2 regions of the Streptomyces sp. NPDC052301 genome follow, and region 1 is predicted to be linked to the other one. Evidence: riboswitches for the same ligand, from Rfam matches in the RefSeq annotation. Region 1 holds a riboswitch; the other holds the start of a gene.

What was found. A riboswitch is a leader RNA that binds a small molecule or an ion and turns the genes downstream of it on or off. The one in region 1 is predicted to bind guanidine.
Region 2: another riboswitch for guanidine. It lies ahead of ACIHEJ_RS17095 (DMT family transporter); the one in region 1 lies ahead of ACIHEJ_RS40625 (MBL fold metallo-hydrolase).

Annotation. Positions count from the first base shown of each region.
Region 1 is NZ_JBIUBE010000028.1:45,007-55,750, forward strand. Features, by position in the region: gene ACIHEJ_RS40590 (lamin tail domain-containing protein) at 1-63, shown strand, start outside; gene ACIHEJ_RS40595 (hypothetical protein) at 257-469, shown strand; gene ACIHEJ_RS40600 (TetR/AcrR family transcriptional regulator) at 531-1,118, opposite strand; gene ACIHEJ_RS40605 ((2Fe-2S)-binding protein) at 1,391-1,972, shown strand; gene ACIHEJ_RS40610 (FAD binding domain-containing protein) at 1,969-2,961, shown strand; gene ACIHEJ_RS40615 (xanthine dehydrogenase family protein molybdopterin-binding subunit) at 2,958-5,087, shown strand; gene ACIHEJ_RS40620 (XdhC family protein) at 5,080-6,222, shown strand; gene ACIHEJ_RS40625 (MBL fold metallo-hydrolase) at 6,248-7,126, opposite strand; guanidine-III (ykkC-III) riboswitch at 7,139-7,206, opposite strand; gene ACIHEJ_RS40630 (FAD-dependent oxidoreductase) at 7,339-8,571, shown strand; gene ACIHEJ_RS40635 (PP2C family protein-serine/threonine phosphatase) at 8,652-9,830, shown strand; gene ACIHEJ_RS40640 (MarR family winged helix-turn-helix transcriptional regulator) at 9,908-10,360, shown strand; gene ACIHEJ_RS40645 (SRPBCC family protein) at 10,373-10,744, shown strand, end outside.
Region 2 is NZ_JBIUBE010000005.1:567,789-578,532, reverse strand. Features, by position in the region: gene ACIHEJ_RS17135 (PTS glucose/sucrose transporter subunit IIB) at 1-226, shown strand, start outside; gene rph (ribonuclease PH) at 303-1,040, shown strand; gene ACIHEJ_RS17125 (hypothetical protein) at 1,137-1,529, shown strand; gene ACIHEJ_RS17120 (DUF1707 domain-containing protein) at 1,560-2,336, opposite strand; gene ACIHEJ_RS17115 (ATP-binding cassette domain-containing protein) at 2,346-3,308, opposite strand; gene ACIHEJ_RS17110 (ABC transporter permease) at 3,310-4,074, opposite strand; gene ACIHEJ_RS17105 (ABC transporter permease) at 4,124-4,924, opposite strand; gene ACIHEJ_RS17100 (transglycosylase domain-containing protein) at 5,600-8,599, shown strand; gene ACIHEJ_RS17095 (DMT family transporter) at 8,608-8,928, opposite strand; guanidine-III (ykkC-III) riboswitch at 8,964-9,032, opposite strand; gene ACIHEJ_RS17090 (co-chaperone GroES) at 9,089-9,391, opposite strand; gene ACIHEJ_RS17085 (DUF3618 domain-containing protein) at 9,492-9,821, opposite strand; gene bcp (thioredoxin-dependent thiol peroxidase) at 9,922-10,389, shown strand; partial or broken gene ACIHEJ_RS17075 (HNH endonuclease) at 10,637-10,744, shown strand, end outside.

The DNA.
Region 1 (10,744 bases):
GGGGGCGAGGGCCGGCACGGCGGTGTCTTCCACGGTGACCACGAGGGCGGACACCGTCGCTGACCTCCCGGCGGCGCCGCGTGACGGCGGCGCGTGAGCCGATGCCCGCAGTGGGCCTCCTCCTCCGGAGGGGGCCCACTGCCCGTCCCTTCGGGTGACTTGTCTGCCGGGGCGCATCCATGAGTGGGCGTCAGGGCACATGTCTCGGCACAGCCGTCACCAGGCACGAGACGGTACCGCGACGCAAGGAACGGCCATGGAGACCGACCCTGTCCACCGCTTTGTCCACGCGCTGTCGCCCGCCAGCCGGGACCAGGTTCAGCAGCTGTCCCCGGAGCAGCGGGAGCGCATGGCCGCCGCGTGGGAGCAGCACCTCAACGAGGACACCGACCTGCTGAGCGTGAGCGAGCTCGACCCGGCGGCGGCCGAGCACGAAGTGGCCGAGCGGGTCGTGCGGGAAAACCTCTGAATCGCACCCGGGCCCCGCGGTTCCGGCCGCGAGGGGCCTGGGGTCGCGCCGGGCCTTCCCGTCATCGGCCGTGCGGTCCGGGGGCCCCGGCGCGCAGCCCGTCCATGACGAGGTCGAAGAGCCGGGTGGCGCGTGGCTGCCAGTCGTCGCGCGGGGTGAGCTGCCAGAGACCGGCGATGGTGAGGAGGAAGTCCTCCCCGCTGACGCCGGGGCGGACGGTGCCGGCTTCCTCGTTGGCGCGCAGGAGCAGTTCCGCGGCGGCGGCCACCGGTGTGGGGGACGGCTTCGCCGGACCTCCGGGCGTGCCGGTGACCTGCCGGATCGCTTCGGCCAGGCCGGCCTTGGCCATGGCGAACTCGGCGAGCCGGTCCATCCAGGCGCGCAGGGCCCGGTCCGGCGCCAGGGACTCGAGCAGCTGGGCCGCGCTGTCGGCGACCTGCTGCATCTCGTGGCGGTAGATCTCGAGGACGAGCGCCTCACGGTTGGGGAAGTTCCGGTAGAAGGTGCCCTGGCCGACGCCGGCCTTCTTGGCGATCACGCTCAGCGGGGTGTCCGCGCAGTGCGTCAGCTCGGTGAGCGCCACGTCCAGGATGCGCTCCCGGTTGCGCTGTGCGTCCGAGCGCAGCGGTGGGTCCTTCTTCGCGGGCACGCGTCCTCCTCGAGGGTTCCTGGCCTGAACCCCGCTCTTGCTAACCGGACAGCTGTCCGTTACGTTCTCAGGTAGCGGACAGCTGTCCGGTTACGTCCACGATAGCGGTGGGCGCGGCCCCACGGCAGTCGGCAGCCACGACTTCTGACCCAGCGCTCCGCACTTCGCTCCACCGCTGCGGTGCCACCCCCAACGCACTCCTCCCACGCCGCCCGGTACGCCGGCGGCGAGACCGCGTCCCGTCTGTCCTGGAAATGCGAAAGAAGCTGCTCATGGCCTCATCGACGTCCAGTGTCATCACTTTGAAGATCAACGGAGAGAAGTACACACTGCCCGTCGATCACCGCACCACCCTGCTCGACGCGCTGCGCGAGCGGCTCGATCTGACCGGCACCAAGAAGGGGTGCGACCAGGGGCAGTGCGGTGCCTGCACCGTGCTGCTGGACGGGCGCAGGGCCGTCGCCTGCCTGCAGCTGGCCGTGGCCGCCGAGGGCCGCGAGATCACCACCGTCGAGGGCCTGGCCGACGGCGAACAGCTGCACCCCGTGCAGCAGGCCTTCCTCGACCTGGACGGGTACCAGTGCGGCTACTGCACCCCGGGGCAGATCTGTTCGGCGATCGGGATGATCCAGGAACACGCGGCGGGCTGGCCGAGCGCCGTCACCGACGACATCCGGCCCGAAGCGGGATCACCGCCCCTGACGGCGGAGGAGATCCGCGAGCGGATGAGCGGCAACCTCTGCCGCTGCGGCGCGTACGTCTCGATCGTCGAGGCCGTCGCCCGGGCCGCCGCAGCAGGGGCGGACGCGGAGCGCGTCGGCTCCGCTGCGGGCACGAAGGAGGCCGTGGCATGAAGGAGTTCGACTATCACCGGGCGTCCGACGTCTCCGGTGCCGTCGCGTTGCTCGGCGCCGATCCGGGCACGCGCTTCCTCGGCGGCGGCACCAATCTCGTCGACCTCATGAAGACCGGGGTCGAACGGCCCGCCCGGCTCATCGACATCCGCGAACTCCCGCTCGACGACATCGAGTCGACGCCGCAGGGCGGTCTGCGCATCGGCGCCACCGTCACCAACGGCGACCTGGCCGCCCATCCCGAGGTACGGCGCCGCTACCCGGCTCTGGCGCAGGCGGTGCTCGCCGGCGCGTCGGGACAGCTGCGCAACATGGCCACGGTCGGCGGGAACCTGCTGCAGCGCACCCGTTGCGGCTACTTCACCGACATCACCAAGCCGTGCAACAAGCGCGTCCCCGGCAGCGGTTGTCCCGCCGTCGAGGGTGAGCACCACAACCACGCGATCCTGGGGGCGTCCGACCACTGCGTGGCCGTACACCCCTCCGACATGGGCGTCGCCCTGGCCGCCTTCGACGCCGTCGTCCACTTCGAGACGGCGGACGGGCCGGGGGAGTTGCCGCTCGCCGACTTCTACCTGCCCGTCGGTGAGACCCCGCACCGCGAGACCGCCCTGCCGCCGGGCGCGCTGATCACCCATGTGGCCTTGCCGGCCGCCCCGGTCGCCGCCGTCTCGCGCTACCGCAAGGTGCGCGAGCGAGCCTCGTACGCGTTCGCCATCGGGTCCGTCGCCGCCGCGCTGGACGTCCGTGACGGTGTCGTCCGGGACGTCCGCCTGGCCTTCGGCGCGGTCGCCTCGCGGCCGTGGCGGGCCGTGGCCGCCGAACGCGTACTGGCGGGCGCGCCGGCCGACGCCGAGACCTTCGCCGCCGCTGCCGACGCCGAACTGACCGCGGCCCGGCCGCTGCCCCGCAACGGATACAAGGTGACCCTCATGCGCAACCTCGTGGTGGCCGTCCTGTCCGAACTCGCCGAGGAGGCTGCCCGATGACCACGGTCACCGTCGGAACATCCGTACAGGCGCCTTCCGTCGGCACCGCGCACACCCGTGTCGAGGGCAGGGACAAGGTCACCGGAGCCGCCCGCTACGCCGGTGAGGTCCCCTTCGCGGACCTCGCGCACGGCTGGCTGGTGCTGTCCACGGTCGCACGCGGCCGCATCCGGGACATCGACACCGACCCCGTGCTCGCCATGCCGGGCGTCCTGGCCGTCCTGGAGCACCGCAACGCCCTGCGCCTGGACACCGACTACACCGGCTTCCTGGGGAAGCCGGACCCGACCTGCGCCGTCTTCCAGCACGACCGGGTGCCGCACCTGGGCTGGCCGGTGGCGCTGGTCGTCGCCGAGACGTCCGAGCAGGCCAGGGAGGCCGCCGAAGCGCTCGTGGTGCACTACGAACAGCAGCCCCACGACATCGGCTTCGACGGCGAGCACCCGGACGCCTACCCGGTGGACGGCCATATGCCCGGGGTGACGGAGAAGGGCGACCTCGACGCGGAACTGGCCGCGTCGGCCGCCGTCGTGGACGCCGAGTACACCACCCCCGAAGAGCACCACAACCCGATGGAGCCGCACGCGGCCACCGCTCGCTGGGACGACGGCCGGCTCGAGGTGATCGACTCCAACCAGGGAGCCACCTGGGTCGTCGGTGAACTCGCCAACCTCTTCTCCCTCGAACCGTCCGCGGTCCGCGTGCGTTCCGAGCACGTCGGCGGTGGCTTCGGCAGCAAGGGCGTCCGCGCCCACCAGGTGGCCGCCGTCATGGCCGCGACCGTCCTGCAACGGCCCGTGCGGGTCGTCCTGACCCGCCGCCAGATGTTCTCGCTGGCGGGCTACCGCAGCCCCACCACCCAGCACGTCAGGCTCGGCGCCGACGCCGACGGACGGCTGCGCGCCCTGGAGCACCGTTCCGTCAGCCTCACCTCCACCGTGCACGAGTTCGTCGAAGCGAGCGCCGCGCCGGCGCGGGTGATGTACGACGCCGACGCCCACCACACCGCCAACCGCGTGGTGCGGCTCGACGTGCCCACCCCGACGTTCATGCGTGCCCCGGGCGAGGCACCCGGGTCCTTCGCGCTGGAGGCGGCGCTGGACGAACTCGCCGAGAAGTGCGGGCTCGACCCGATCGAGCTGCGCCTGCGCAACGAACCCGACAAGGGCCCGGTCTCCGGCCTGCCGTTCGCCGGCCGCAATCTGCCCGACTGCTTCCGGGAGGGCGCCCGCAGGTTCGGCTGGGCGGACCGCGACCCGCGTCCCGGGCAGCGCCGGGACGGCCGCTGGCTCCTCGGCACCGGTACGGCGGCGGCCTCCTTCCCCGCGGGCGCCGCACCGTCGACGGCGTCCGCGACCGCGTACCCGGACGGCACCTTCACCGTCCGGATCTCCGCGGCCGACATCGGCACCGGGGCCCGTACCGCACTCATTTTGGTCGCCGCCGACGCGCTGGACGTGCCGCCGGAGCGCGTCCGCGTGCGCATCGGCGACAGCGACTTCGGGCCCGCGATGATCGCCGGCGGTTCCATGGGCACCCGCTCCTGGTCCTGGGCCGTCACGGCCGCGGCCCGCGAACTGCGCGAGCGGCTGGCCCTGGGCGCCGACGTCCCTGCGGAGGGCATCACGGTGCGGTCGGACACCACCGCGGCCATCGGTGCCCTCGCCCCCGCCGAACGCCACTCCTTCGGCGCGCAGTTCGCCGAAGTCGCCGTCGACGTCTCCACCGGCGAGGTGCGGGTACGGCGCATGCTCGGCGTCTTCGCGGCCGGCCGGATCGTCAACCCGCTCACCGCACGCAACCAGCTGCGGGGCGGCATGATCTGGGGCATCTCCATGGCCCTGCACGAGGAGGCGGTCCGGGACCGTGCCTCGGGCGGCCACGTGGGTGCCGACCTCGCGGGCTATCACGTGGCCACCCACGCCGACGTACCGCACATCGAGGCCGACTGGATCGACGACACCGACCCCGCGGACCCGGTCGGGATCAAGGGCATCGGGGAGATCGGCATCGTGGGCGCCGCGGCCGCCGTCGCCAACGCCGTCTGGCACGCGACCGGCGTACGGCACCGCACCCTTCCGATCAGGCCCGACCGCGTCATCCTGGCGGGAGCGCCGCGTGTTTGACATCGCCGATCAGCTGATCGGCTGGTTCGAGGAGGGCCGGGACTTCGCGGTGGCCACCGTGGTGGCCGTCGGCGGCAGCGCGCCGCGCGGTCCCGGCGCCGCCCTCGCCGTCGACCGCGCGGGCAGCGTCATCGGCTCGGTCTCCGGCGGCTGCGTGGAGGGCGCGGTGTACGACCTGTGCCTGCAGGCGCTGGAGACCGGCGAGAGCGTCACCGAACGCTTCGGCTACAGCGACGAGGACGCCTTCGCCGTGGGGCTGACCTGTGGCGGGACGATCGACGTGCTGATCACGCCGGTGGGCGGGCAGGGGCCCGCCCGGACGGTCCTGGGTGCGGCGGTCTCGGCCGCCGCCCGGGGCGTGCCCGCGGCCCTCGCCCGGGTCACGCGCGGTCCGGCCGAACTCCTCGGCCGGGCCGTGCTGGTGCGGGACGACGGTACGTACGAGGGCGGTCTCGGCGGCCGCCCCGAGCTGGACCGGACGGCGGCGGGCCAGGCCCGGGCCCTGCTGGAGGCGGGCCGCACCGGCACGCTGGAGATCTCGGAGGACGGTTCGCACTGCCCCGGTGGTGTCACGCTGCTGGTCGAGTCGAACGTGCCGCCCCCGCGCATGATCGTCTTCGGTGCGGTCGACTTCGCGTCGGCGCTGGCGCGGGCCGGCAAGTTCCTCGGCTACCACGTGACCGTCTGCGACGCCCGCCCCGTCTTCGCCACGCCTGACCGCTTCCCCGACGCCGACGAGGTCGTCGTCGACTGGCCGCACCGCTACCTGCGGAGCACTGCGACCGACGCCCGCACGGTGCTGTGCGTGCTCACCCACGAGGCCCGGTTCGACGTGCCCCTGCTGAAGACGGCCCTCGCGCTGCCCGTGGCGTTCGTCGGCGCGATGGGCTCGCGCCGCACGCACGAGGAGCGCGATCGACGGCTGCGCGAAGAAGGTGTGAGCGAGCGCGAGTTGGCCCGGCTGCGGTCCCCGATCGGCCTCGACCTCGGCGCCCGTACGCCGGAGGAGACCGCCCTGTCGATCGTGGCGGAGATCGTCGCCGCCGGGCGGGGCGGGACGGGCGTTCCCCTGACCGGTGCGAAGACGCCGATCCACCGCGACCGGGGAGGGGACAGCGAGGTCACGGCCGCCTGACGGGCCGGGAGGCGGTCCGGACCGCTCAGGAGTGCGGGCAGAGGACGAAGTCGGAGGAGGCCTGCCGGGTGAGGCCGTCGCCGAGCCGGCCGAGCGCCTCCCGGATCCGGCGGAGGTGGGCCGGCGTCAGCTGGAGCGGGGGCTCGTCGGGCTGGTAGGTGGTGCGGACGGGGTAGTCCACGCCGGGTTCGGTGGTCATCTCGATGTGACAGCCGAGCACATGGGTGACCGGCCGGCGGTCGGCGAACTCGATCAGCCGGTCGATGCTGCGGGTGAACGCGGGGACGTCCTGGATGTAGAGCCGGCCGGGATAGACGCTGTCGCCCGTCAGCAGCAGCCCGGTGGCCGGGTCGTAGAAGGTGACGGCCGCCTCGTGGTGGCCCGGGGTGGCCAGGCACTCCAGGACCCGGCCGCCCAGGTCGACACGGGCGACCGCGTCCGGGTCCGTCTCGAACCCGAAGTACCGCCAGGCGGTGGCGCGGTCGGCACCCACCACCGTGGTGGCGGGGCGGCCGGCGAACTGGCCGTCGCCCGCGACGTGGTCACCGTGGCCATGGGTGTGCAGCACGAGCAGGTGGTAGCCGTCCCGGGGATGCCGCGCGAGCCAGTCCGCGAGGAGCCCGTCGACCACCCGGCGCAGCGGGAAGAACTCGGCGGACTCCGTGGCGCCGGTGTCGATCAGCACGGCCCGTTCGTTGCCGCACAGCAGGAACAGGAACGGCGCCTCGTAGTGGACCGCCATGTTCTGCCGCAGCACGAAGGTGTGCTCGTCGTAGGCGTGGACCTGGATGTCCGGGTCGGTGTTGTGCTTGGCCGAGGGCGAGCCGTGGATCCACCGCACCGGCAGTGGGAGCGCCCGGGGAGCGGTGGAGGTGAAGTCGATCGGGTGCGTGCCGGTGTCCACGATGTCTCCGCGTGTGCGTCGTCTTTGCGGGCCGGGTACGGCGCACATCTCGTCCGGGGCAGGCACGTCCGAGCCGCCGCCCGGACGCTACCACGCCGCCTGCGGCCGGCCGCCGCTCCGCCCGGCCCGGCCGGGACTCGGAAGGCGGGCCGCCGAGGAGTACAGTATTCACCTGGCGATGAATTACTGCTCCCACGAAGGGCAGGACCGCGATGGAGCAGACCACGTGCTGTGTGGTGGGAGGCGGCCCCGCGGGCATGGTGCTCGCCCTGCTGCTGGCCCGGGCCGGCGTCCCCGTGACGGTACTGGAGAAGCACGCCGACTTCCTGCGCGACTTCCGCGGCGACACCGTCCACCCCTCGACCCTGGCGCTGCTGGACGACCTGGGCCTGGCCGAGCGCTTCGCCCGGCTGCCGCAGCGCCGGGTGCGCACCGTCCAGCTGCCCGTCGGAACCGGCCGCTCGGCCGTCACGGTCGCGGACCTCACGGTGCTGCCCGGCCCGTACAACTACGTGGCGATGGTGCCGCAGTGGGACCTGCTGGACCTCCTCGCGGACGAGGCCCGGCGCGAGCCGGTGTTCGAGCTGCGGATGAGCACGGAGGCGACCTCCTTCCTGATCGAGTCCGGCCGGGTGACGGGGGTGCGCTATCGCACCTCCGACGGCCGCACCGGAGAGGTGCGCGCCGTGCTCACCGTCGCCTGCGACGGCCGCGGCTCGCTGGCCCGGTCCCGTCCGGAGCTCGGCCTGCGCCGCTTCGACTGCCCGATGGACGCCTGGTGGTTCCGCCTCCCGCGCCACGAGGGCGACCCGCGCGGACTCGTCGGCGGCGTCGGCGACCGCTTCCTGACGGCGATGATCGACCGCGGCGACTACTGGCAGTGCGCCGCGCTCATCCCCAAGGGCGCGGACACCCGGCGCCGAGCGGCCGGCCTGGACGCCTTCCTGGCCGACTTCACCGCCGCCGTCCCCTGGATCGCCGACCGCGCACACGCCCTGCGCTCCTGGGACGAGGTCAAGCTCCTCGACGTACGCCTGGACCGGCTGCGCCACTGGCACCGGCCCGGCCTGCTGTGCATCGGCGACGCCGCGCACGCCATGTCCCCGGTCTTCGGCATCGGGATCAACCTCGCGGTGCAGGACGCGGTGGCCGCCGCCCGCTATCTGGCCGAGCCCCTGCGCCGCGGGACCGTACGCCCGCGCGACGTACGCGGGCTGCAGCGGCGCCGCAGGCCGACCACGGTCGCCACCCAGGCGCTCCAGCGGACGGCTCACGCCCGCTTCATCGCCCCCGTCCTGCAGGGCCGGCCGCCGCTCGGCAGCGCGGAGAGGGCCCGGCGCCTGGCGCACCTGGTCGCCGGATCACGCTGGGTACGGCGCGTTCCCGCCTGGTTCATCGCCTACGGCGCACTGCGGGAACGCCCACCCGAGGTGGCCCTCCGATAGCCGTCGCGCCTCGGCGGACCAGCTGGAGTCGCCGGGTGTGCGGTCGTCAGCCGTCCCTCGGATGGTGCACTGTGGAAGGCGTGGACGTCCGGCGAAGTGCTGCCGGTGTGCGGCAGCCGTGGCAGTCGAGCCATGCGCTGCTGCTGATCCCCATCGTGCTCATCGTGGTCATCACCGTGGTGGACCAGCTGGTTCCGGCCGACGTCCATCTGGGTCCGCTGCTGGTCATCGCCCCGGCGATCACCGCCTCTTTCGCCGGTGCCTGGCTGACCGGGCTGGTCGGGTTCCTGGCCGTGGCGGCGCAGGCGTACATCGGCTGGCACTTCGGGGTGCTGTTCACGCGCAACGTACTGGTGCAGATCCTGGCCCTGGCCGTCCTGTCGGCCCTGACCGTGTTCTACTGCGTGATGCGCGAGCGCCGCCAGCGCCAGCTGGCCCAGGTCCGCATGGTCGCCGAAACCGCCCAGCACGTTCTGCTGTGGCCGCTGCCGGAGCGGATCGGTCCCATGAACATCGCCTGCCTGTATCTGGCGGCCGAGGCCGAGGCGCAGATCGGCGGCGACCTGTACGCCGCGACGCCCACCGACAACGGTGTGCGGGTCATGATCGGCGACGTCCGCGGCAAGGGCCTGTCCGCCGTCGGCGAGGCCGCCCTCCTCATCGGTGCCTTCCGCGAGGCGGCACACCACCACACCACCCTGCCCGACCTGGCCGCCGCCCTCGAACGCAGCGTGGCCCGCAACCTGCCCAACCTCGGATCCGACGAAGACCTGGGGGAGCGGTTCGCCACCGTGATGCTGGTGGAGATCCCCGACGACGGCCACGTCACCCGGGTCCTGAGCTGCGGCCATCCGCCGCCCCTGCTGCTCAGTGCCGGCAGTGCCGTGACGGTTCCCGTGCACCCGGCGCCGCCGCTGGGGATCCATGGGCCGTCCCCCGGGGAGTACACCGTCGACGTGTTCTCCTTCGAGCCCGGCGACACCCTCCTGCTCTACACCGACGGCGTCATCGAGGCCCGGGACACCGGCGGCATCTTCTACCCGCTCGCCGATCGGGCGGTCCGGTGGGCGGGGAGCAGCCCCGAGAGGCTGCTGCACCACATCCGCCGCGACCTGCTCGACCACGTGGGGGGACGCCTCGACGACGACGCCGCCCTCATCGCTTTCTGCCGCACGCCGAGCGCCCTGCGGGGCCACCGGCACGGGGCGGGCCTTCACCTGGGCGGTCTCGGACACGGCACCAAGCCGGTCCCGGGCTGAGGCGGACCGTCGGTCGTGCGAACCCCTCACGTCATTGTTGCCTTGACAAGAATTGCCGCGTCAACAATGCTGGACGTGTGAGCAAGACGAGTGGACTCCACGACCATCTCGGCTACTGGCTTCGTCGTCTCTCCGACGAGGTCCACAGCCGCTTCGAGGCCGAACTCGACCGGTACGACGTCACCGTGTCCCAGTGGGGCGTGATGATCAGTGTCTTCCACGGCCACGACACCACCAAGGCCGTGGCCGCGCACATGGACATCGATCCGGGAGCCGTCTCCCGCCTGGTCGACCGGCTCGCGGCCAAGGACCTGATCCGCCGCGAGCCGGACCCCGCCTCCCGGCGCACGGTGCGGCTCGTCCTGACCGACCGGGGGCGGGCCCTGGTCCCGGTACTCGCCGAGATCGCCGACCGGAACGACGCCCACTGGTTCGGCTCGCTCGACGCCGCTCAGCGGCGGCAGCTGGAGCGGTGGATCCGGCAGCTGGTGGGCGAGGCGCATCCGCCGGCACCGCACGGCACTCCTTGAAAGAAGCGCACGATGAGCATCGAACCCTCCGTCACCAAGACCGTCACCATCGACTGCCCCTACGAGAAGGTCTTCTCCTTCCTCGCCGACCCCGCGAACTGGCCCCGGTGGGCCGTCGTCAACGTCCGGTCGATCGAGCCCACCGACGACCCCGACTGGTGGCGCATGTCCACCCCGCTGGGCCCGGCCGGGCTGCGTCTGCGTGCCAACGCCGAGTTCGGCATCCTCGACCACGACTACGTCGACGAAACGGCCTCCTGGCGCGTGCCGGCCCGGGTGATCCCCAACGGCGACGGCGCCGAGTTCATGATCACCTTCCATCGGCCGCCGTCGTTCACCGACACCTTCTTCAAGGAGCAGACCGATCTGGTCGACACCGAGCTG
Region 2 (10,744 bases), on a different contig from region 1:
CAAGGCTGAGAAGATCGTCGCCGGCCTCGGCGGGATCGACAACATCGAGGAGATCGAGGGCTGCATCACCCGACTGCGCACCGAGGTGTCCGACCCCTCGCTGGTCGACGACGCCGCCCTGAAGGCCGCCGGCGCCCACGGCGTCGTCAAGATGGGCACCGCCATCCAGGTCGTCATCGGCACCGACGCCGACCCGATCGCCGCGGAGATCGAAGACATGATGTGAGCCACGGGCTCACCGGCGAGGGGCTCTTCCCGACACGGGACGAGCCCCTTCCTCATGTGCGGCTAGGCTCATCCGCATGTCTCGCATCGACGGCCGTACCCCCGAACAGCTCCGCCCGGTCACCATCGAACGCGGCTGGAGCAAGCACGCCGAGGGCTCCGTCCTCGTCTCCTTCGGTGACACCAAGGTCTTCTGCACCGCCTCCGTCACCGAAGGCGTCCCCCGCTGGCGCAAGGGCAGCGGCGAGGGCTGGGTCACCGCGGAGTACGCCATGCTTCCCCGTGCCACCAACACCCGAGGCGACCGCGAGTCCGTCAAGGGCAAGATCGGCGGCCGTACCCATGAGATCTCCCGGCTCATCGGCCGGTCCCTGCGCGCCGTCATCGACTACAAGGCGCTCGGCGAGAACACCGTCGTCCTCGACTGCGACGTCCTCCAGGCCGACGGCGGCACCCGCACCGCCGCCATCACCGGCGCCTACGTCGCCCTCGCCGACGCCGTCGCCTGGGCGCAGGGCAAGAAGCTGATCAAGGCAGGCCGGCAGCCGCTCACCGGCACCGTCGCCGCCGTCTCCGTCGGCATCGTCGGCGGCGTCCCGCTGCTCGACCTCTGCTACGAGGAGGACGTGCGCGCCGAGACCGACATGAACGTCGTCTGCACCGGCGACGGCCGCTTCGTCGAGGTCCAGGGCACCGCCGAGGCCACCCCCTTCGACCGCGACGAGCTGAACGCCCTGCTCGACCTCGCGGTCACCGGCTGCGCCGAACTGACCGCCCACCAGCGCGCGGCCCTGGAGGCCACGCTCGCAAAGTAAAGGGCAGACCAACACGACGGGTGCGCGCGGGCAACCCGCGCGCCCTCCCCGGCGTCCTACGTACGAACAGTCGTAACAGGGGAGGGACCCACCACCATGGCCGTCAGCCGACGCCGTCTCACCGCCGTCGCCGCCGTGGCGCTTGCCGCACTGACGGCCGGCCTCACCGCCGGCTGCGACACCGTCGACAAAGCCCTGGACTGCGTACAGACCGCGGACTCCATCGCCGACAGCGTCACCGAGCTGCAGCAGGCCGTGGAGAACGCGGCCGACGACCCCTCCCAGGCCGACGCCTCCCTCGACTCCATCCAGCAGAACCTGAAGAAGATCGGCGACAAGACCGACGACGCCGACGTCAACAAGGCGGTCGACGACATCGACAAGGCCGTCGACAACGTGCGGACGGCCATCAGGAACGGCGACAAGACCCCGGACGTGGGGCCGGTCACGGACGCGGCCGGCGAACTGACGAAGGTCTGCACGAAGTAGGACCTCCGCGCGGGGGGAGCGGGGCGCGGCTCAGTGCCCTCCGTCGCGACGCCGCTCGCGCTCCTCGCGCTCCTCGCGCAGCAGCCCGTGCCGCTCCTCGCGCCGTGCCCGGAGCAGCTCGTGCCGCTCCTGGCGCAGCTCCAGCTTCTCCTGCCGGCGCTGCTCCTTCAGACGCTTCTGCTCGGCCCGCGTCACCTTGCGCTCCACACCGACCCCGCCCCAGAAGGCGAACCCGCCGATGATCACACGCGGGGCTCCCGGCTCCGGCGGCCCGTCGTCCCTCGGGTGCTCGAAGCCGCCCATCACCCCGATGCCCCGGACGACGACCTCGACGCCCGGCGGCACGATGACCTGCATCCCGCCCATGACCGCCACACAGTTGATCTCGACCTCGTGGTCCGCGAAGTTCGCCTCGCGCAGGTCGATCTCGCCGCCGCCCCAGAACGCGAAGCAGTTGAACCGCTTCGGCACCGTCCAGCGGCCCTTGCGCTCGAACCCCGACATGATGGCGATCCCGCCCGTCGAGGACCCCTCGCCCCCGACGATCCGCGACGCCCAACCCCCCGCCTCCACAGGCCCCTTGACGAAGGAGACCGGCGCGGGCGGCGCCACGGCACCGGACGCCGGCAGATCCCGGGTCAGCGGCGCCAGCTCACCGTACGTGCGCGCCGTGTAGGCCGCCTCCAGCCGCTCCTCGAACTCCTCCATGTCGAGCCGCCCCTCCGCGAGGGCGTCCCGCAGGACCTCGGCGACCCGTTCCCGGTCGGCGTCGGAGGCCCGGAGATCCGCAGTTGCGTCGTCGGTCATGGCAGCAGCCTACGAGACCGCCTTCTCCGCGTACATCTTGGCGATGACGGCCTCGATGTCCGGCTCCCGCACCGACAGATCCACCAGCGGATACCGAGCCGCGAGCGACGCGACGAGCGGCGCCGCCGACTGCCCCGCCGGGAACGCCAGCCACTGCCGGGGCCCCTCCACCCGCACCACCCGCGCCGCCGTCACCTCGACCGGCGGCAACTCCCGCTCCAGGTCCACCACCAGCAACCGCTCGCTCTCACCGACCTCGTGCAGCCCCGCCAGCGGGCCGTCGTACATCAGCCGGCCGTGGTCGATCACCATCACCCGGGAACACAACTGCTCGATGTCCTGCAGATCGTGCGTGGTCAGCAGCACGGTCGTGCCGCGCTCGGCGTTCAACTCCCGCAGAAACCCACGCACCTTCGCCTTCGACACCACGTCCAGGCCGATCGTCGGCTCGTCCAGGTACAGCACCTCCGGGTCGTGCAGCAACGCCGCCGCGATGTCACCGCGCATCCGCTGCCCCAGCGACAGCTGCCGCACCGGCACGTCCAACAACGCCTGAAGCTCCAGCAGTTCCACGCACCGGTCCAGGTTCTCCCGGTAACGCGCGAGCGGGATCCGGTACATGCGGTGCGCCAGCCGGTAGGAGTCGATCAGCGGCAGGTCCCACCACAGCGTCGTACGCTGCCCGAACACCACCCCGATCCGGTGCGCCAGCCGCGTCCGCTCCCGCGAGGGATCGATGCCCGCCACCCGCAGCCGTCCCGCGCTCGGCGTCAGGATCCCGGTCAGCATCTTGATCGTGGTCGACTTCCCGGCACCGTTCGGACCGATGTACCCCACCATCTCGCCGCGCGCCACGGTGAACGAGAGCGAGTCCACCGCCCGCACCTCGCGCCGCTCCCGCCTGAGGAACCCGGTCTTCCTGCGCACCTCGAAGACCTTCTCGACCCGCTCCAGCTCGATGAAGTCGCCCACGCTAGCTCCCTGTACTCCGATACGAACGAAGCCCCGCCCGCCAGGCCAGCCCGGCCAGCGCACAGCAGCCGACCGCCACCAGCGGGGGAGTCCACGCCACCCACACCGGCAGCCGGAGCGGATACGCCCGCCCCAGCACCCGGCTCGCGGGCAGCCAGTTGACGAAGGCCAGCGGCAGCACGAACGTCACCCCGCGCACCAGCTCCCTGCCGAACACCGTCGGCGGATACTGCAGCAGCGTCGTACCGCCGTACGTGAACGCGTTCTGCACCTCCGAGGCGTCCTGCGCCACGAACTGGAACGCCGCCCCCGCCACGAACACCGCGCAGAAGATCCCGAAGCCGCTCAGCACCGTCACCGGCATCAACAGCAGCTTCCCCGCCGTCCAGTGCACCTCCAGCCGCGACAGCGACCAGCCCAGCACCAGCGAACCCTGCGTCACCCGGCCCAGCCGCCGCAGCGCGAACCGGTCGGCCGCCACCTGCGCCAGCACCGGCGCCGGCCGCACCAGCAGCGTGTCCAGCGTGCCGTCCCGCAGCCGCCGCCCCAGCCGGTCCATCGACCCGATCACCAGATCCGCCAGCCCGAAGGAGACCGCCGACAACCCGTACAGGAACGCCACCTCCGGCAGCGACCAGCCGCCCAGGGCGTCCACCCGGGAGAACATCAGCGTGATCGCGACGAAGTCGAAGAACGTCGCCGCGAAATTCCCGACCGTGGTCATGGCGAACGACGCCCGGTAGGCCATCGTCGACCTGATCCACATCCCGGCGATCAGCCGGTAGACCCGCGCACCCTCCGCGAGCCGGCCGCGCTCAGCCACCCTGCACCACCACCCGCCGCGTCGCCGCCGACTGCACCAGCCGCCCCGTCCCCAGCAGGGCCACCGCCCACGCGCCCTGGAAGGCATACGTGCCCAGCGGATCCCCGTGCCCGAGCAGGATGTCCGCCGGCGCCTGCAGCAGCGACGACCAGGGCAGCACCCGCACGACCTCCCCGAGCGCGCCCGGGAACACGTTCAGCGGCAGCAGCATCCCCGAGCAGAAATAACCCAGCAGCCACGCCATCTGCCCCACCCCCGTGCCGTCCAGCAGCCAGAACGCGGACAGTGCCACCAGGTACCGGATCCCGAAGCCGACCACCATGGCCAGCAGCACGGCGACGAAGAAGGCCGCCCACCTCCCCGCGTCCGTCGGCAGGTACGCCGGGAAACACAGCGCCCCGAAGACGAACGGGAGCACCCCCCGCCCCAGCAACTGGAAGAACGCCCGCCCCACGTCCGCGGCCAGCCACCACAGCTGGAGATCGGCGGGCCGGTACAGGTCGATCGCGACGTCCCCCGTACGGATGCGTTCGATCAACTCGTCCTCGACGCCGCCACCACCGATCGCGAGGGTCGACAAGAAGGCCTGCCCCAGCCACACATAGGTGACGGCCTGCGCCTGGTCATAACCTCCGAGGTGCGGTTTCACGTCCCACAGCGCCCGATACGTGTAGACGAGGATCAGCCCGAAGACCGTGTTGGTGAACACCCCTGCCGCAGTGGCCGCCCGATAGGTCGCGTACCGTCTGAATCCCCCCGCCGCGACGGCCACGTACAACCGTCCCGCGCCCACGCCAGTCGACCTCCTCGGACCGCTCGACACCGAAGCGCAGGAGCCTAGTCCGGAGGCCCGGCGGCCGGCCACGCATTTTGTGCCGGAAGCGTGCCGGAATCCGGGAACGGAACGCCAGGTGCGAGAGTCTTCACACCGGGGGCGCAGAAGCGTACGAGGCGTACAGGAACGTACGACGCGAAACAGGAGTCCGTGCACGAGATGAGCGACGAGCCGCAGCCGCAGCAGCCGAAAGAAGGCGTGGCGCCGGAAAAGCCGCTGCCGGCTGAAGGGCCCGGGGCCCCGGGGGGCCGCGTGGAGCAGGCCACCGACAGGGGGAAGGGGACGCAGAGCAGCGGTGCCGCCGACAACGCCGACGGCACCGACAACGCCGACGGCACCGACAACGCCGACGGCACCGACAACGCCGACGGCACCGACGGCGCCGGGAAACCCGGGGACGCCAAGCCTGGGCGGGCGAACTCCGAGGACCGCTCGGCCACGGCCGGACCGGTGACGCCGGGTGACGCTTCGAGCACGTCCGGCGACGCGTCCGAGAGCGGCTCGGGCGGGTCCGGCGGGGTGGCCCCGGGCCGTTCCGGCGCGGCTGCGGAGCGCACGGGCCGCGACGACCGTACGGCCTCCATCGCCCGCGCCCGCCAGGCCGCCCTCGGCGGCCGCACCGACGGCAAGGGCATCCCGGCACCCTCCGCGGACCCGTCCGCGTCCCGCGGCGCCTCGAAGTCCGACGGCGAGTCCGCGTCCCATGCGGCCGCGCCTGCCCCCCGCACCTCCTCGCCCGGTGACGGCGCCGCCGCCTCCGGCAACGCCGCCCGCACCTCCTCGCCCGGTGACGGCGCCGCCGCCTCCGGCAACGCCGCGTCCAGCGGCGACACCACCGCCCGTACCGCGTCCACCGCCAAGGCCGGCGAGGGCACCGACAAGCGCGGACCCCAGTCCGCCGAGAGCACCCAGGTGCTGCGCCGCGTCACCCCGCCGCGCGCCCCCCAGGACACCGGCGAGGACCGGCCGGCCGAGAGCACCCAGGTGCTGCGCCGCGTCACCGCGCCCCGCAAGGGCGCGCCCGCCGACCCCGCCAAGGCCCGCGCGGCCCGCGCAGCAGCCGCAGCCGCAGCCGGTGCCGGTGCCGCCGCTCAGGCCTCCCCCGCGGGCGCCGTCACCCCCGGCCCCCGCACCGGAGACAGCACCGGCACCGGCGCACGGCCCAAGGCGAAGCCCGCCGCACCCGCAACGCCCGCCACCCCGCCCCCCGCCCGGTCCTCCGAGGCCGAGACCACCGCCCTCGCCGCCACCACCGCGGACGCCGCGGCCCCCGCAGGCGCGGGCGAGGGCAAGAAGTCCAAGCGGCCCAAGCGCACCGGCTGGCGGCGGCTGTTCCCGACCTGGCGCATGGTGCTCGGCACCTTCGTCATCGGCGTGCTGCTGATCATCGGCCTGTTCTTCCTCGGCTACTCGATGGTCAAGATCCCGCCCGCCAACGCCCTCGCCACCAAGCAGGCCAACGTCTACCTCTACGCCGACGGCTCACAGATCGCCCGCGACGGCCAGATCAACCGGGAGAACGTCACCCTCGCCCAGGTCTCCAAGGACGCCCAGCACGCCGTCCTCGCCGCCGAGGACCGTGACTTCTACACCGAGTCCGCCATCGACCCGAAGGCCATGATCCGCGCCGGCTGGAACACCGCCACCGGCAAGGGCAAGCAGTCCGGCTCCACGATCACCCAGCAGTACGTGAAGAACTACTACCTGGGCCAGGAACAGACGGTCACCCGCAAGGCCAAGGAATTCTTCATCTCGATCAAGCTGGACCGGAACAAGTCCAAGAACGACATCCTCGAGGGCTACCTCAACACCAGCTACTTCGGCCGCAACGCCTACGGCATCCAGTCCGCCGCCCAGGCCTACTACGGCGTGGACGCCAAGAACCTCGACCCGGCCCGCGCCGCCTACCTCGCCGCGCTCGTCAACGCGCCCAGCGAGTACGACGTCGTCGCCCACCCCGAGAACAAGGCCGCCGCCGTCGCCCGCTGGAACTACGTCCTGGACGGCATGGTCAAGAAGGGCTGGCTCAACCAGTCCGAGCGCACCGGCATGAAGTTCCCCATGCCCAAGGAGCAGACCGTCTCCACCGGCATGTCCGGCCAGCGCGGCTACCTCGTCGAGGCGGTCAAGCACTACCTGACCACCAACAACATCCTCACCGACGACCAGCTCGCGGTCGGCGGCTACCGCATCACCACCACCATCCAGAAGAACCGGCAGGACGCCTTCGTCAAGGCGGTCCACGACCAGCTGATCTCCAAGCTCGACAAGAAGAACAACAAGGTCGACCGCTACGTCCGCGCCGGCGGCGCCTCCGTCGACCCCAAGACCGGCAAGGTCGTCGCCATGTACGGCGGCATCGACTACGTGAAGCAGTACACCAACGGCGCCACCCGCGGTGACTTCCAGGTCGGCTCGACCTTCAAGCCCTTCGTGTTCACCTCGGCGGTCCAGAACGGCTCCACCACCCAGGACGGCCGCACCATCACCCCGAACACCATGTACGACGGCACCAACGAACGCCCCGTACAGGGCTGGAGCGGCGGCGGCTACGCCCCCCAGAACGAGGACCAGAAGTCGTACGGCCAGATCACCGTCACCAAGGCGACCGACCTGTCCGTGAACGCCGTCTACGCCCAGATGGCCGTCGACGTCGGCCCCTCCAAGGTCAAGCAGACCGCGATCGACCTCGGCATCCCCTCCGCCACCCCGGACCTCCAGCCGTACCCGTCGATCGCCCTCGGCACCGCCACCGCCAGCGTGCTGGACATGGCGGAGGGATACGCGACGCTCGCCAACCACGGCAAGCACGGCACGTACACCCTCGTCGAGAAGATCACCAAGGACAACACCGAGGACGTCAAGCTCCCCGACCAGTCCGTCGAGCAGGCCGTCAGCCGCGAGGCCGCCGACACCACCACCTCGATCCTGCAGAGCGTGGTCGACAACGGCACCGCCACCGCCGCCCAGAACGCCGGCCGCCCCGCCGCCGGCAAGACCGGCACCGCCGAGAACGACACCGCCGCCTGGTTCGCCGGCTACACCCCGGACCTGGCCACCGTCGTCTCCGTCATGGGCCAGGACCCCGTGACCGCCAAGCACATGCCGCTGTACGGCGCCCTCGGCCAGGCCCGCATGAACGGTGGCGGCCCGCCCACCCAGATCTGGGCCCAGTACACGCACGACGCCCTGAAGAACAAGCCGACCGCCGACTTCGACCTGCAGCTCCAGCAGGGCGCCGACCAGCCGCAGGCGCCCAGCTCCCCCGGCTCGGCCCAGCCCGGCACCACCGGCGACCAGAACACCGGCGGCACCACCACCGACGGCGGCCAGGACAACGGCGGCGCCACCGCCAGCCCGACCGACGGCGGCACCACCGGCACGCCCACCGACGGCGGCCCGACCACGGACGGCGGCGCCACCACCGGCGGCGACACCACGACGGACGGCACCACCACCGGCGGCGACACCACCGGCGGAGGAACGACGACCGGAGCCGGCGGCACGACCGGCGGCGGCGACACGACCGGCGGCGGCACCCCCGGCGGCGGCACAGCCGCCGGCGGGGCCACGGACGGCGGCGGCACGACCGGCACAGCGGCAGGCGCCGGAGGCGGCGACCCCGGCGCCTGACCCCGCCCTCAGTGACCGCTGGTCGCCTTCAGCCCCACCACGGCGACCAGCAGCAGACACACGAAGAACACCCGGGCGGCGGTGACCGGCTCACCCAGCACCACCATGCCGAGCACCGCCGCCCCGGCCGCGCCGATGCCCACCCACACGCCGTACGCGGTACCGATCGGCAGGGACTTCGCGGCATACGACAGCAGCACCATGCTCGCGACGATGCCGGCGCCGGTGAACAGACTCGGGACCAGCCGGGTGAACCCGTCGCTGTACTTCATCCCGATCGACCAGGCCACTTCCAGCAGACCGGCGACAACCAACAGCACCCAGGCCACGACAGGCACCTCCCGAGACGGAACGACTCTTCACCGGTGCGTCGTCTTTGCCTGCATCCCGGTACGGCGCGTCTCGTCGGGCTCGCTTCCGAACATAGCAAAGGAACGACAAAAGGGCTGGTGACAGCCGTCACCAGCCCTTCCGTCAGGGACTTTCGAATCAGAGATACAGCCCGGTGGAGTCCTCCGACCCCTCGAACCGGTCCGCGGCGACGGCGTGCAGATCACGCTCACGCATGAGCACGTACGCCACGCCCCGCACCTCGACCTCCGCCCGGTCCTCTGGATCGAACAGAACCCGGTCACCCGGCTCCACGGTCCGTACGTTCTGACCGACCGCGACGACCTCGGCCCAGGCCAGGCGCCGCCCGACCGCCGCGGTCGCGGGAATCAGGATCCCGCCCCCCGACCGCCGCTCGCCCTCCCCGGTCTCCTGCTTGACCAGAACCCGGTCGTGCAGCATCCGAATGGGCAGCTTGTCGTGATGGGGGATCCTGTGCTCGTTTCTGTTGGCGCTCACGCCTCGAACCTACCTGCCTTCACCCCGGCCGTACGCCTCCGGGTCAGCCCTTGCGCCGCCGGGTGCCCAGGGCGATCAGCCCCACGACCCCGACCGCGAGCAGCGCCACGGGCACGACCCGCTCCAGCCGCAGCGCCCCGTCCTCGTCCACGAACTGCCCCCGCACCTCGGTCACGGCCCGGTTGACCTGGACGTACGCCCGGCCGACCGTGTGATCGATGTTGGCGACGACCTTGGCCTTCGCGTCCCCGACGATCGTCTTCGGGTGCACCCGCACGCCGATCTCGTCGAGCGTCTCGGCCAGCACTTCGCGGCGACGCTTGATGTCCGCCTCGATCTGCGCCGGGGTTCTGGTGTCCGACGTGTCCGCCACCGTACGGCCTCCGAAGTCTGCCGAAGTCTGATGCTGTTCCGGACAGTCTGTCAGCTCATGCCCGCGCCGCACCGCAAGGCCCCCCGGTTACGCTGGCCCGATGAGCGAGCGACTCCAGCCGGGGGACGTGGCCCCCGCCTTCACCCTCCCGGACGCCGACGGCACCGAGGTGTCCCTTTCCTCCCATAAGGGCCGCAAGGTCATCGTCTACTTCTACCCGGCCGCCCTGACCCCCGGCTGCACGAAGCAGGCCTGCGACTTCACGGACAACCTGGAGGTCCTGGCCACCGCCGGCTACGACGTCATCGGCATCTCCCCCGACGCCCCGGAGAAGCTGGCGAAGTTCCGCGAGAAGGAGTCCCTGAAGGTCACGCTGCTGGCCGACCCGGAGAAGAAGGTCACCGAGGCCTACGGCGCCTACGGCGAGAAGAAGAACTACGGCAAGACGTACATGGGCGTCATCCGCTCCACGATCGTCGTCGACGAGGAGGGCAAGGTCGAACGAGCCCTCTACAACGTCCGCGCCACCGGCCACGTGGCCAAGATCATCAAGGATCTGGGCATCTGAGGAACCTGTAGCCGACGTCGGCGGCCCGCCCCTGGAACGACCCCGGGCGGGCCGCTTTTCCGTCTCCGGGCGCGACTGTCCGATAACCGGTTCGTTGCTCCGTACGGGCAGCGAACGCCTGCCCGGAGCGGAGGGGGCTCGATGGGGGCCAGTGCGTACACGAGGGAGCGGCTGGAGGAGGCGGCTCGGGGAGCGTGGAATCTGTCCGAGGCGCTGGAGAGGCTGGGGGTGGATCCGCGGAATTCGACTCCACGAGACGGGCGTACCGGACCGATGCGCCGAGTGCGGTGTTGGCTCCGAGTGGCTCGGGCACCCGATGACGCTGGAGGTCGACCACATCAATGGCGACCGGAGC